4 regions of the Salinivibrio sp. ML323 genome follow, and region 3 is predicted to be linked to each of the others. Evidence: predicted binding sites of a transcription regulator. Region 3 holds the regulator's gene; each other region holds the start of a gene.
The links. The regulator MetJ, encoded in region 3, represses methionine synthesis genes. The targets are predictions, from matches to a motif close to TTAGACNTNTANANGTCTAA.

Region 1 (4,404 bases), on a different contig from region 3:
GCTCTTTGAAGAAGGCTTCACCCGCGTCAAGTAGGCCATCAATCCACGGCAGTAGTTTCTTCGCTGCGTGGTCAGTGTGCATGATCACAGGCACACCGTAGACTTCAGCCATCGCGTGAACGTATTTCGCACCGGCAACAGCGCCTTTAATTTGCGCTTCTTGGCCTTCTAGTTTCAGACCTTTGCCCGGGAAGAAACCCGCACCACCGTTAGAGAACTGGATAACCACTGGCGCTTTAACTTTCGCCGCGGCTTCCATCACTGCGTTGATTGAGTCAGTGTTAACGACGTTGACTGCAGGCAATGCAAACTTGTTCTCTTTGGCAACTTCAAATACTTTCTGAACGTCATCGCCAAAGATAACGCCAGGTTTTACAAAATCAAAAACTTTAGACATGGCTCTTGTCCTATTCACTCGGGTTGTCTTTGCTGAACTGAGTAAAGATGCCTGAGGCACCTTTATCAATCGGGTGCAATCGTTTACGACTCGGCCTATTGTAGTCAAACGAAAGCAAGAACGGGAGATGTCACTCCCGTTTTATTATCTGGTTTATGCGTCTTTCGCACGTGCTTCCAGCATTTCTACTGCTGGCAGAGGCTTGCCTTCAACAAACTCTAGGAATGCACCGCCACCGGTTGAGATGTAAGACACATCAGCTTGGATACCAAACTTATCAATCGCTGCGAGGGTATCGCCGCCACCCGCAACAGAGAAGCCTTCAGACTCCGCGATCGCTTTTGAAATGCCTGCCGTGCCCGCTTCAAAGTTCTTAAACTCAAACACGCCAACAGGGCCATTCCACAGAATGGTTTTGGCATTTTTCAAAATGTCCGCCAACGCTTGGGTTGATTCAGGACCGAGGTCAAAGATCATATCGTCGTCTTGCACATCTTCAACGCGCTTGATCTCTGCTTCCGCGTTTTCATCAAATGCCTTCGCACACGCCACGTCGGTGGCAACAGGAATATGGCACTCTTCCATCAAGGATTTCGCCGTGTCGACTAAGTCCGCCTCATACAGCGACTTACCAACATTGTGACCGTCAGCGGCGATAAAGGTGTTGGCGATACCACCACCGACAACCAGTTGGTCTGCCACGGTTGACAGTGATTTCAGTACCGTCAGCTTGGTAGACACTTTTGAACCACCCACAATCGCCACCATTGGGCGTGCCGGGTTGTCCATCGCTTTGCCTAATGCCTCAAGCTCGTTAGCCAGCAATGGGCCAGCGCAAGCCACAGGCGCATACGTGCCCACACCATGAGTTGAGGCTTGGGCGCGGTGCGCCGTACCAAAGGCGTCCATCACAAAAATATCGCACAGTGCCGCGTACTTTTTAGACAGCGCTTCGTCGTTCTTCTTCTCGCCTTTGTTGAAGCGAACGTTCTCAAGCACCACCAACTCACCGGCGTTAAGCTCAAGGCCGTCTAGATAGTCTTTCGCGAGGCTGACCTGACAATCAAGTGCGTCATCTAGGTAGTTCACTACTGGCTGCAGTGAATACTGATCTTCAGGCTGGCCTTCTTCAGGGCGGCCGAGGTGAGAGGTCACCATGACTTTTGCACCGGCTTCTAAGCAGTGCTTAATCGTAGGCAATGATGCCAAAATACGTGCATCAGAGGTCACTTTACCGTCTTTTACAGGCACGTTCAGATCAGCACGGATAAACACACGCTTTCCGGCAAGATCTAAGTCGGTCATCTTAATTACAGACATATGGTCCTCGCTATAAGGTTGCAAATTGAAACTGATTTAATCAGGGCAACACCCCACCCACGCTTGCGTCTATTACGCCATGGCAAGTGTGGTATCTAACATTCGGTTGGCAAAGCCCCACTCGTTATCACACCAAACCAGCGTTTTAATCAGCTGGTGATCACTGACCCGTGTTTGCGATCCATCGACAATGGCGCTGTGCGAGTCGTGGTTAAAGTCAATCGATACCAAGGGCGCTTCGGTATAATCCAGTATACCGTCTAATGTACATCGAGATGCCGTCTGCAGAGCTTGATTTACGTCATTAACTTTCACTTTAGTACGTACAGTGACACTTAAATCCATCGCTGTCACGTTTATCGTCGGCACACGGACCGAGATCGCCTCAAATTTGTCAGAAAATTTCGGAAAAATCCTACCAATTCCAACATGGAGTTTGGTATCCACTGGAATAATAGACTGGCTGGCAGTACGTGTGCGGCGCAGATCAGAGTGATACGCATCAATCACCTGCTGATCATTCATTGAAGAATGAATGGTGGTGATGGTGCCGGACTCAATCCCAAAGTGTTCGTCCAAGGCTTTGATCACCGGGACGATACAATTAGTGGTACAAGAACCATTGGAAACAATGCGGTCATCGGCGGTCAATGCATCATGATTGACCCCGTAAATAACGGTTCTATCCACGTCTTGGCTGGCGGGGTGAGAGAAAAGGACTTTTTTAGCGCCCGCGGCAATATGGGCCTCCCCATCTTGACGCGTACCAAATTTGCCCGTGCAGTCCAAGACAATATCCACATCAAGGTCACGCCAAGGTAAAAGCTGAAGTTCCGGTAAGTGAAGCAGACGAATGCTGTCGGTGGCGACAAACAAGTGTTCTTGGTTATAGGAAACCGGCCAGCCGAACCGACCATGGCTTGAGTCATATTGCAGCAGATGCGCCATCGCCTCTGGCTCTGCGAGCTCATTAATCGCGACCACTTGAATGCGATCGTGCTTGCCACTCTCATACAGGGCTCGCAATACACTGCGCCCTATACGACCAAATCCATTAATTGCGACTCTTAATGCCATGTCCATCGGTGCTCGTTTAACGATGACGCACAGTGTATCTCAAGCACGTAAAAGACGCACGTGTTGTGTGATCTCAACCAAGAGCTGTATACGCTTTGTCTCCTTTCGCCTTGTGATGACTTAAGGCTTGGTAACTCTCCTAAATGCTCGCCTTTGCTATACTTTAATAAACCCCATATGCATCATCTGACTTGCGTTTATCACAATTGCGAATAAAATAGACGTCTAGAAGTTAAAACATCTGAGATGATCGGCGGTGCGCGTTAATACGTATCGTCAGTTTCCCTGATAATCAATGAGAGTGTCACATGGCTAAGCACCTGTTTACCTCAGAGTCCGTCTCTGAAGGCCATCCTGATAAAATCGCAGATCAGATTTCTGATGCTGTTTTGGATGCCATCCTTGAGCAAGACCCCAAAGCACGCGTCGCCTGCGAAACCTATGTTAAAACTGGCATGGTAATGGTAGGTGGGGAAGTGACGACCTCGGCTTGGGTCGACATTGAAGAGCTTACTCGTCAAACCGTTCAAGATATTGGCTATATCCACTCTGATATGGGCTTTGATGCCAACTCTTGCGCGGTATTGAATACCATTGGTAAACAATCCCCAGACATCAACCAAGGGGTTGATCGCGCCGACCCGAAAGATCAGGGCGCTGGCGACCAAGGGATCATGTTTGGCTTTGCCACCAATGAGACCAATGTGCTGATGCCTGCTCCTATTACCTATTCACACCGTTTGGTGGAGCGCCAAGCGCAAGTGCGCAAAGATGGCACCTTAGACTGGTTACGCCCAGATGCGAAAAGCCAGGTCACCTTTGCGTATGACAACGGCAAAATTGCCGGTATTGATGCCGTCGTACTTTCCACACAGCATTGCGACAGTATTTCAACCGAGGATCTGCGCGAGGCGGTGATGGAAGAAATCATCAAGCCTGTGTTGCCGGCGGAATGGCTGACCAAAGACACCAAGTATTTCATTAACCCAACGGGTCGGTTTGTGATTGGCGGGCCAATGGGCGATTGTGGTTTGACAGGCCGTAAGATCATTGTTGACACCTATGGCGGGGCAGCCCGTCACGGTGGCGGGGCGTTCTCAGGAAAAGATCCCTCAAAAGTGGATCGCTCTGCCGCTTACGCCGCGCGCTATGTGGCCAAAAACATTGTTGCCGCAGGCCTTGCCGACCGTTGTGAAATTCAACTGTCTTACGCGATTGGCGTCGCCGAGCCGACGTCCATCATGGTCGAGACCTTCGGCACTGAAAAAGTCGCACCAGCGGTGATCATTAAAGCGGTACGTGAGCACTTCGACTTACGTCCGTATGGTTTGCAAGAAATGCTGGATTTGTTACAGCCTATCTATAAGCAAACGGCTGCGTATGGCCACTTTGGTCGCGACATCTTCCCTTGGGAGAAAACCGACAAAGCGGAGCTGTTGCGCGACTTTGCCAAGCTCGGGTAACCTTAGGCGACTCAGTGCTTTTAAGGGAAGCCTCGGCTTCCCTTTTTTGATCGCAGCAAGGACGACCACTTATGTCTTGTGCTTATGACACCCCAGAAAAATCCGCTCATGCATTACAACAGGCAGCGCTCTCACACGCCCAGCAAT
Region 2 (4,404 bases), on a different contig from region 3:
GGCACCACGTGGCTTTTTCGTTTGCTGGCGCAAGTGGTTCAGTATAGTGAGCGTCGCTTGGCGAGACCCATCCTCATAGACCTCAATATCATCATCAATGCTATTGGCAGGAAAGAGGCCACACACCCCTTTTGCCGCCACCAAGCCTTCTGCCTCGAAACGATCGAGCCAAGCATTGGCGTCCTGGTACAAACGACGCGCTTCCTCACCCACCAGTTCGTGATCCAAAATCGCCGGGAATTTGCCACTAAGTGACCAAGTCATAAAGAAGGGTGTCCAGTCGATATACTGACGTAAGGTTGCTATCGAGACATCATCGTACACATGGACGCCCGGCTTCGCCGGTTGCGGAGGCACATAGTTTGTCCAATCCGTTTGCCACTTATTGTCGCGCGCCTGCTCAAGGGACACCGGTGCCGTGCGCGGGGTTTTACGCTGGTGCTGCTCACGTACAGCGGCATAGTCTTTAGCTAAACGGGCTACAAAATCCGGTCGCTGCGTCTCGGATAATAACGATGAGCATACCCCCACCGCACGTGACGCGTTGGGCACATAGACCACGGGCGCATGGTAATGCTGCTCAATTTTCACCGCGGTATGGGCTTTGGACGTGGTCGCGCCGCCAATAAGTAGAGGAATATCAAATCCTTGGCGCTCCATCTCTTTCGCCACGTTCACCATCTCATCTAACGATGGGGTAATCAGGCCAGATAGACCAATAATATCGACGTTTTCTTCTCGCGCCACCGACAGGATTTTATCGGTCGGCACCATCACGCCGAGATCAATAATCTCGAAGTTATTACATTGCAGCACCACACCAACAATGTTTTTGCCAATGTCATGCACATCCCCTTTGACCGTGGCGAGCAAGATCTTGCCATTGGTCTGTCCTTGCTGCTTTTCAGCATTGATGTAGGGCTCAAGGTAAGCCACCGCCTGCTTCATCACCCGTGCCGACTTCACCACTTGTGGCAGGAACATCTTGCCTTCACCAAACAAATCCCCGACCACGTTCATGCCTGCCATCAACGGGCCTTCAATCACTTCTAGAGGTTTACTTGCCGCGGCGCGAGCCAGCTCGGTATCTTCAACAATAAACTCGGTAATGCCTTTGACCAGTGCATGTTCAAGGCGCTTTTCCACTGGCCAACTACGCCACTCTGCGGTTTCTGCGACCTCGCTCTCCCCGCTATCGCGATAGCTGTCGGCGATGTCCAGCAAACGCTCTGTCGCCCCATCGTCTTTGTTGAGAACCACATCTTCCACTGCTAGGCGCAAAGACTCGGATAAATCATCATAAATCGCCAATTGACCGGCATTGACGATCCCCATGTCCATGCCATTTTTGATGCAGTGATACAAAAACACCGCATGAATAGCCTCACGGACGGGATTGTTGCCTCGAAACGAAAACGACACATTTGAGACGCCGCCCGAGATCATGGCATGCGGCAGAGTTTGTTTAATGTCGGCCACGGCGTTGATGAAATCAACCGCGTAGTTATTGTGCTCATCAATGCCGGTGGCAACCGCAAAAATATTAGGATCGAAAATAATGTCTTCCGGTGGAAAGCCAACTTGCTCGACCAGAAGGTGATAGGCCCGCGTACAGATTTCCACTTTCCGCGCCTGGGTATCAGCCTGTCCTTGCTCATCAAACGCCATCACGATCACTGCCGCGCCATAGCGACGGACTAAACGTGCTTGGTGTAGAAAGGCTTCTTCTCCTTCTTTGAGCGAAATAGAGTTGACGATGCCTTTACCTTGAATGCACTTGAGGCCAGCTTCAATCACCTCCCATTTGGAGGAATCAATCATCACAGGCACACGGGCAATATCCGGCTCCCCCGCGCAAAGGTTGAGAAATCGCACCATGGCCTTTTCGGCATCCAACATGCCCTCATCCATATTGATATCGATGATTTGGGCGCCGTTCTCCACTTGCTGCAATGCCACTTCAAGCGCTTCGTCATATTGCTCTTCAACGATTAAGCGTTTAAAGCGTGCTGAGCCGGTGACATTGGTGCGCTCCCCCACGTTGACGAACAAGCTATCAGCATTAATGGTCAGGGGCTCGAGCCCAGACAAACGGCATGCCACAGGATGATCAGGAAGCGCGCGTGGCGCATGTTGCTTCACCGCGTCGCTAATCGCTTGAATATGTTCGGGCGTAGTGCCACAGCACCCCCCGACCAAGTTGATAAAGCCAGACGCCGCCCACTCATCAATGTGTGTCGCCATCTCTTCGGGAGAAAGCTCATACTCGCCAAAGGCGTTGGGCAACCCCGCATTGGGGTGGACGGAGACAAAGCCCTCACAAATATCGCTCAGCTCTTTGACATACTGGCGCAATTCAGCTGGCCCAAGTGCGCAGTTTAAGCCAAACGACAGTGGCTCAACATGACGCAACGAGTGATAAAAAGCGGCGGTGGTTTGTCCGGATAAGGTGCGTCCAGACGCATCAGTGATGGTGCCGGAGATCATAATGGGTAAGCGAAAACCGCGGGCATCAAAGACCTTTTCAACCGCAAACGCGCATGCTTTGGCATTCAAGGTATCAAAAATGGTCTCCAACATGATGATATCAACACCGCCGTCAATGAGCGCTTCGGTGGACTCGGCATACACGTCGACTAACTGATCAAAGCTGACATTGCGAAAGCCCGGGTCATTCACGTCTGGAGAGATTGAACACGTTCGGTTCGTCGGCCCTAACACGCCCGCGACAAAACGGGGTTTATCCGGCGTTTTCGCCGTCCACGAATCAGCAACCTCACGCGCAAGCCGGGCTGCCGCGCCGTTGATTTCCGCACTCAGCGCCTGCATGTCGTAATCAGCCATCGCGATTTGGGTGGCGTTAAAGGTGTTGGTTTCAATAATGTCCGCGCCCGCCGCCAGATAATCACTGTGTAGCGAAGCGATCTTATCAGGCTGCGTCAGCACCAAGAGATCGTTATTGCCTTTCACATCACAGTGCCAATCTTTAAAACGTTGGCCACGATAATCGGCTTCGCTCAGTGCCAAACCTTGGATCATGGTGCCCATGCCACCATCGATCACTAGAATACGGTCGCGCAGTTGCTGTGTTAGTCGGTCCATACTATTACGCTTATCATCTTCCTCGTTGCAGTCATTTCATCCTACCACAGCGGAAATGGAAATCTAGACGTCTATAAATAACAATTTATTTTGATCTATTTCAATTCAGCTGTTCGTTTTGAAAGCGATTTCTATTAATATTTCGACACACTTTTTCATTCCCTCATTGCACTAGGAAGCGGCATGTCAACCTACGCAATCCTCAGCTTTATGGCTGCTGCAGCCATCTTTATCGCTTTTATTAATAGTAAAATCAGCCGAGTACAAACCACGATCGCCATCACCGCCAGCTCGCTCCTACTGTCTTTGCTGATAGTGATCGCCGGTCAATACCAAGCAATTCCACTAAAAGCCATGGCCGAGCAAATACTGACAGATATCCACTTTGATACGTTTTTGCTCAAAGGCGTCCTCGGCTTTTTGCTCTTCGCAGGGGGGATTGGCGTCAAGCTTCCCTCTTTCTCCGACCAAAAGTGGGAGATCACAACCCTGGTGATCGGCGGGCTATTGGTCTCTGTGTTGTTAATCGGCTCCGGTATCTGGGGCGTGTTTCAACTGATTGGCATCCCCTTTGATTTCCTCTACTGCCTGTTATTTGGCGCGCTGATATCGCCCACCGACCCCATCGCTGTGCTTGCTATCGTCAAAAAGCTGCAAGCACCGACGCGGATCACCACACAAATTGAGGGAGAGTCATTATTCAATGATGGTGTGGGTATCGTGATCTTTGTGACCCTTTTTACCCTAGCCTTTGGCGACAACAACCCGACGGTGGGCGGTACCATTGCCTTGTTTTTACAAGAAGCCGTTGGCGGGGTTTTATATGGCCTAGTGCTGGGCTATCTTTTCCATCGCTTGATTTGTGCCACTAACGATCACTCGATGGAATTGCTATTAACGCTGGCTATCCCCAGCGCTGGCTATGTCTTGGCCGATATGCTGCATGTCTCTGGCCCGCTGGCAATGGTGGTATCGGGGATCATGATCGGTAACTGGACCCGCTTTATTGGCTTTTCCAAAGAAAGTGAAGATCACCTCGACCACTTCTGGGAATTAGTCGATGAATTTCTTAACAGCCTACTCTTTCTCCTCATCGGGGTTAGCTTGCTGCAAATCAGTTTCCATAAAGAAGACTGGATCATTATGGCGGCGGTGGTTCCTATTGTGCTTCTCGCCCGTTTTATTAGCGTGAAAATGTGCTATCTCGGTTTCAACCGCTTTCGTTCTTATAACCCTTGGGCGGTGCGTATATTAAGCTGGGGTGGGTTACGTGGCGGTCTCGCACTGGCGATGGCGATGGCC
Region 3 (4,404 bases):
AGTTGCGAAAAAGAGGGCGCTTGATTAGAATTGCGCGCCTTAGAAAATGTTTGTTAACGACGTGTGGTGCCCGGCTTAGGATCGGGAGAGCGACACGGCCTTCAAGATGAGGTTATCCCTATGAAAGCTGGTATCCATCCAGAGTACAAAGCCGTCACAGCAAAATGCTCTTGCGGTAACGAATTCGCGTTCAGCACAACCCTAGGCAAAGACATCTACCTAGACGTGTGTGACAAGTGTCACCCATTCTACACTGGTAAGCAGCGTATCCTTGATACCGGTGGCCGTGTTGACCGCTTTAAGAAGCGTTTCGGTGCCCTTAGCAGCAAAAAATAAGCCGCTATTGACCGAATACAGAGAAGGGACGCATCAGCGTCCCTTTTTTTGATCGTATCGTCCTTGTATTGGGGCAACAGGTCCGAGCATCATCGCGAATGCGTGTTAGCACTGGTGGACGTTTGCTCCCTGCGTTACCATCTTTATGCGAATGCAAACCTTCCCTGTGTGGTTTGTCGAGTGTCTGGCTAATATCGTTCACGCTTCCCTGGCGATATTGGTTATCTATCCCTTCACGATAATAATTAGGAACACTAGATGTCGGACGATAAACGCCAGCAAGCGCTGGATTATCATGCATACCCTACTCCCGGAAAAATTTCTGTTGAATTGAGCAAACCGGCCGACTCGGCCGCGGATCTCGCCCTAGCGTATAGTCCTGGCGTTGCTGAGCCGGTGCGAGAGATAGCGCAAGACGCAGATGCGGTTTACCGCTATACGGGTAAAGGCAACATGGTGGCGGTGATCTCAAACGGCACCGCGATTTTGGGATTGGGGAACTTAGGCCCGATGGCTTCTAAGCCCGTCATGGAAGGTAAAGCGTTATTATTCAAGCGTTTTGCCGGTTTGGACTCGATTGATATTGAAGTGAAACACCGCACTATCGATGAGTTCGTTGATACCGTGGCCAATATTGCTGACACCTTTGGCGGTATCAACCTCGAAGATATTAAAGCCCCTGATTGTTTTGAAATTGAAAAACAACTGATTGCACGGTGCGAAGTGCCTGTATTGCAWGATGACCAACACGGTACTGCCATCGTGACTGCTGCCGGCATGCTTAACGCGCTCGAGCTACAAGGCAAAGATATCCGTGAGGCGACGGTGGTGTGCATGGGTGCTGGCGCGGCCGCGGTTGCCTGTATGGAGCTATTAATAAAATGTGGTGCGCAGCGAGAAAAAATCTATATGTTGGATCGTAAAGGCGTGATCCATACGCGTCGTGATGATATCAACAAATACAAGCAGCTGTTTGCCAATAACACCGATAAACGTACCCTCGAAGATGTGATTGAAGGCGCGGACATGTTCGTTGGCGTATCTGGCCCTGACTTACTCTCACCAGAGGCCTTGAAGCTGATGGCAGACAAGCCCGTGATATTTGCCTGCTCGAATCCGGATCCTGAAATCCACCCGGATGTGGCACATCAAGTCCGGGATGATCTGATCATGGGAACCGGGCGTTCGGATTATCCCAACCAGGTCAATAACGTACTTTGTTTCCCGTTTATTTTCCGTGGTGCATTGGATGTGCGTGCCAGTGAAATTAACGATGCGATGAAACTGGCCGCGGTCGAGGCCATTCGCAGTTTGGCCAAAGAGCCGGTGCCACAAACAGTATTAGACGCCGCCGGCTTGTCTTCGCTCAGCTTTGGTCCTGATTACATCATTCCCAAGCCCATGGACGCGCGTTTGTTGCCGAAAGTAGCACGTGCAGTGGCGCTGGCGGCCGTCGAAACCGGCGTAGCTCGTATCGAGATGCCAGAAAACTATATGATGTAGCGAGGCATGTTGTCATGCGTAAGTGGCAGACAGCACGATGCTGCAGGTAATGAAAAACCCGCCGGTTGGCGGGTTTTTTTAGTATTCGCTATCGTCGAATTCGATACCCAGCTCTTTCATGATCCGACGCGCTTCGGCGGGGATGCTGTCGGGTTTATCCTTACGGATATCGTCATCGGTTGGCAGAGGTTGACCGGTGTAGGCATGAAGAAATGCCTCACACAACAACTCGCTGTTGGTCGCGTGACGCAGGTTTTGCACCTGACGACGAGTGCGCTCATCAGTAAGAATTTTTAGTACTTTTAATGGGATAGAGACGGTGATCTTCTTTACCTGCTCTTTCTTTTTACCATGTTCGGCATACGGATTAATGTAGTCGCCGTTCCACTGCGCCATGTCTCACCTATCTTGATTAAGGAATACCCAGGATGATGCTGCGGAGATTTTAGCTATATTAACCGCCACATGCAAAGGAGTGTAGACGTCTAGAAGTATTGACGTCCCAAAAAGCGACGGGTAAGGTGGCAGTATGACGCCTGGATCACGCCCACCATGCGCAAACAGACTAGCAAGGACAGATAATGACAGAGAAAAAAACCGACACCATCGCCGTTCGCACTGGGATTGGCACCGACACCCAGCACCATGCGGTAGTGCCTCCCTTGTATTTATCGACCAATTACCGTTTCCCGGCTCTGGGGGATGTGCCTACCTACGACTACGCGCGAGGCGGCAACCCAACGCGTGCGCAGTTGGAACAAGCGCTGACTGACTTAGAGGGGGGCGCGGGTGCGGTAGTGACTAACTGTGGCATGTCGGCGATAAACTTGGTGTTATCTCTATTGGAGGCGGGTGATCATATCGTCGCCCCGCACGATTGTTATGGCGGCACCTATCGCTTGCTCGAATCACGCGCCAAACAAGGCATTTGGCAGGTGAGTTTTGTCGATCAATCCGACCATGAGGGGTTGGCGCAGGCATTGGCTAAGCAGCCCAAGTTGGTGCTGGTGGAAACTCCATCTAATCCACTTCTACGCGTGGTCGATATCGCAGAAATAAGCCAAAAGGCCCATCAAGTTGGGGCCCGGGTGGTGGTGGATAACACCTTTTTATCGCCCGCCTTGCAAAAGCCGTTTGCGCTGGGCGCGGATATGGTGGTCCATTCCACCACCAAGTTTATTAATGGTCACTCCGATATTGTCGGTGGCGCGGTGGTCGCGCGTACGGATGAATTGGCAGACACACTGGCTTGGTGGGGAAATTGCCTAGGGGCGACGGGCAATGCCTTTGACAGTTATATGACATTGCGAGGGTTGCGTACACTGGGCGCGCGCGTTAAACAACACCAGCACAACACTGAAGCGGTACTGAGCTACCTACAAACGGTGCCGGCGGTGCGGAAAATATACTATCCCGGGTTGGCCTCTCACCCTGGTCACCAAATTGCTGCGCGTCAGCAAGCGGGGTTTGGTAGCATGCTGAGCCTAGAGTTAGAGACCGACCAAGCTGGTGTGGCGCGGTTTATTGACGGCCTTTCGTTATTTGCTCTGGCCGAATCGCTAGGGGGCGTGGAAAGCTTGATCACTCACCCTGGCTCGATGACGCACCGAGCTATGAGTGACGCCGCGCAAGCAGAAGCCGGCATTTCGCCGACCTTATTACGCTTGTCGATTGGATTAGAAGATGCGCAAGATTTGGTCGCCGATTTGGCGAATGCTTTTGCCCGTTTAGGGGACAACCCCCGATAGAGGCTGCGCCGCCGTGCGCGCCGTTTTACCGAGATTGATAGACATTAAGAGAGACCTTGCCATGCATGCGCAACCGATGGAAACGTCCCCAGAGTCACCACGCCAATTACACAAGTTTGGTGGCAGTAGCCTTGCGAGCCCTGATTGCTATCGCCGCGTGGTCGATGTATTGACCGCGCATGCGAGCCAGCAAGACTTGATCGTGGTGTCTGCGGCAGGAAAAACCACTAACCAGCTGATCATGTGGTTGGCGCAATTAGACAAGGATGGACGAGTGGCGCATGAGACCTTACAAACGGTGCGCGCCTTCCAGCAAGATTTGATTGAAAACTTGGTGGATGGAGAGACAAAACAACAGCTAGTGGATGCACTTTATGCGGATATTGCCACCATCGCGTCGCTGGGCGATAAGGGCGTGAGTGAAAATGACAAAGCTTACGTGCAAGGTTTTGGTGAGGTCTGGTCGGCGCGCCTGTTGGCCCAGTTATTGAAGCAGCATCAGCGTGCGGCGGTGATGTTAGACTCACGCCAGTGTTTGCGCGCCGAGCGCGCCGCTCAACCAGAAGTGGATCGGGGGGCGTCCTGGCCTTTACTGCAAAATCAGCTTTCGCAGCATAGCGATACACATGTGGTGATCACTGGCTTTATGGCACAAAACCAAGCGGGAGAGACGGTGCTGTTGGGGCGCAATGGCTCCGATTACTCGGCTACTGTCTTGGGGGCGCTGGCGGGCGTCAGCCGTGTGACTATTTGGAGTGATGTCGCCGGGGTGTATAGCGCCGATCCTCGCCATGTTGATAATGCCTGTTTGCTACCT
Region 4 (2,121 bases), on a different contig from region 3:
CATCTAAGCGCGAAGCTGGCCCCGAGATGAGTCATCCCTAGAGCTTCGAGCTCTCTAAAGGGTTGTCGTAGACGACGACGTTGATAGGCAGGGTGTGTAAGCGCTGTGAGGCGTTGAGCTAACCTGTACTAATGGCCCGTGKGGCTTAACCATACAACACCCAAGCGGTTTTGGGTCGGACTTGAAATAAGCCAGTTGATTGTGGCGAGAACGAARAGCTTTCTAGATTACGTGTTTTGACTGAAAAGTGAAGACACACCAAATTTTGCTTGGCGACCATAGCGCTTTGGACCCACCTGACTCCATGCCGAACTCAGTAGTGAAACGAAGCAGCGCCGATGGTAGTGTGGGGTCTCCCCATGTGAGAGTAGGACATCGCCAGGCTCTCATTGCTTATCTTGTTGATAGCTCGATGCTTTTGATATCTGCGATGCTCATGTATTGGCATACACTGCGCGTCTCGATTCAAAATCCTCATCGCATCAAACAAGATAATCTAATTAGAGCTTAGTATTAGGCTTTAGTTAGCAAACATTTAAGTATCAAAGCAGATTGACGTAAGACTTTGATGAAGCGTTTTCGCTGATATAGCTCAGTTGGTAGAGCGCACCCTTGGTAAGGGTGAGGTCGGCAGTTCAAATCTGCCTATCAGCACCAGAATTTTCTTGGCGGCCATAGCGTAACGGCACCACCTGAACCCATGCCGAACTCAGAAGTGAAACGTTGCTGCGCCGATGGTAGTGTGGGGTCTCCCCATGTGAGAGTAGGTCACTGCCAAGAGCTTTTTTGAAGCCCTCCGCATTCGCGGAGGGCTTTTTTCGTTTCTGTCTCTCTTATCAATACTGTCTTCTCCTATGCTTAAAACAATGTTGGTCTAAGGGTGATCACTGCTTGAGCTTAATCAGTGACTAGGTTATGTTATTAGATATCTGGACGTCTAAACATCTCTAGGAGGCAGTGATGCCGATTAAAATCCCGGATCAGCTCCCCGCGACTAATATCCTAAGGCGTGAAAACATATTCGTAATGACCGAGACGCGCGCGGTGAGTCAAAACATCCGCCCGCTGAAGGTGCTGCTGCTCAACCTGATGCCAAAGAAAATCGAGACGGAAACGCAATTTATGCGTCTACTCTCTAACAGTCCTTTGCAAGTGGATGTTGAGCTTTTACGGATAGATAACCGGCCAAGCAAAAATACGCCAACCGAGCATCTCGATACCTTCTACCGTCAGTTTGAGGCCGTTCGCGGACGTAATTTCGATGGTCTTATCGTGACAGGCGCGCCACTCGGGTTGGTACAGTTCGAGGATGTGATTTACTGGGAGCATTTACAGGATGTGATGAATTGGGCGCACCAACACGTTACTTCAACCCTCTATATCTGTTGGGCCGCGCAAGCGGGCTTAAAGCTACTTTACGACTTGCCAAAGAAAACTCGTAAGGAGAAGTTATCGGGTGTCTATCAGCACGACATTAATGCTGACTTATGCAAACATCCGCTATTACGCGGCTTTGATGATAGTTTCTTAGCGCCCCACTCGCGCTATGCGGATTTTTCGCCTAACTATCTTGCAGAGCATACGGATCTCGACATCTTAGCAACCTCTAATGAAGCGGGTACCTATCTGGCGGCGACGAAAGATAAGCGCAATGTGTTTGTCACCGGTCACCCTGAGTATGATTCTCATAGCTTGCATCATGAATATCATCGGGATTTAGAAGAAGGGATGGAGCCGGCTGTCCCCCTTAATTATTACCCGGATGACGATCCTTCCCAGCCACCGTATGTGAGTTGGCGCAGCCATGGCCATTTACTGTTTGCCAACTGGCTAAACTATTGTGTTTACCAGCAAACGCCCTTCGACTTGGATACCTTCTCTGCGTCTAACTTTACCCTGGATGAATAAAAAAAGGCGCCCGCGGACGCCTTTTGCTTAGGGAGCTGTGTGGATTTAGGTTTGATGTGTATCCATTTCGTCTTGTGCTGCGTTTGCTTTATCAACCATGCCTGTCATGGTTGAGCCTTGCACCAAAATGGAAAACACCACCACCGCGTAGGTCATGATGAGGATCAGCTCGCGAACATCGATATTTTTTTCCGGCACCACCATGATGCCAGC

Region 1: metK (methionine adenosyltransferase) is a predicted target of MetJ. The motif match lies at 3,012-3,031, and genes of this name have one in related genera.
Region 2: metH (methionine synthase) is a predicted target of MetJ. The motif match lies at 3,158-3,177, and genes of this name have one in related genera.
Region 4: metA (homoserine O-acetyltransferase MetA) is a predicted target of MetJ. The motif match lies at 922-941, and genes of this name have one in related genera.

Annotation. Positions count from the first base shown of each region.
Region 1 is NZ_MUES01000027.1:17,946-22,349, forward strand. It holds gene fbaA (class II fructose-bisphosphate aldolase) at 1-397, opposite strand, end outside; gene BZG13_RS12635 (phosphoglycerate kinase) at 551-1,717, opposite strand; gene epd (erythrose-4-phosphate dehydrogenase) at 1,790-2,794, opposite strand; gene metK (methionine adenosyltransferase) at 3,103-4,257, shown strand; gene BZG13_RS12650 (SprT family zinc-dependent metalloprotease) at 4,329-4,404, shown strand, end outside.
Region 2 is NZ_MUES01000001.1:2,150-6,553, reverse strand. It holds gene metH (methionine synthase) at 1-3,102, opposite strand, end outside; gene BZG13_RS00030 (cation:proton antiporter) at 3,286-4,404, shown strand, end outside.
Region 3 is NZ_MUES01000006.1:57,005-61,408, reverse strand. It holds gene rpmE (50S ribosomal protein L31) at 121-336, shown strand; gene BZG13_RS06060 (malic enzyme-like NAD(P)-binding protein) at 595-1,839, shown strand; gene metJ (met regulon transcriptional regulator MetJ) at 1,918-2,235, opposite strand; gene metB (cystathionine gamma-synthase) at 2,421-3,587, shown strand; gene BZG13_RS06045 (bifunctional aspartate kinase/homoserine dehydrogenase II) at 3,649-4,404, shown strand, end outside.
Region 4 is NZ_MUES01000001.1:23-2,143, forward strand. It holds partial or broken rRNA gene BZG13_RS00005 (23S ribosomal RNA) at 1-153, shown strand, start outside; rRNA gene rrf (5S ribosomal RNA) at 269-384, shown strand; tRNA gene BZG13_RS00015 (tRNA-Thr) at 582-657, shown strand; rRNA gene rrf (5S ribosomal RNA) at 665-780, shown strand; gene metA (homoserine O-acetyltransferase MetA) at 961-1,908, shown strand; gene BZG13_RS00030 (cation:proton antiporter) at 1,954-2,121, opposite strand, start outside.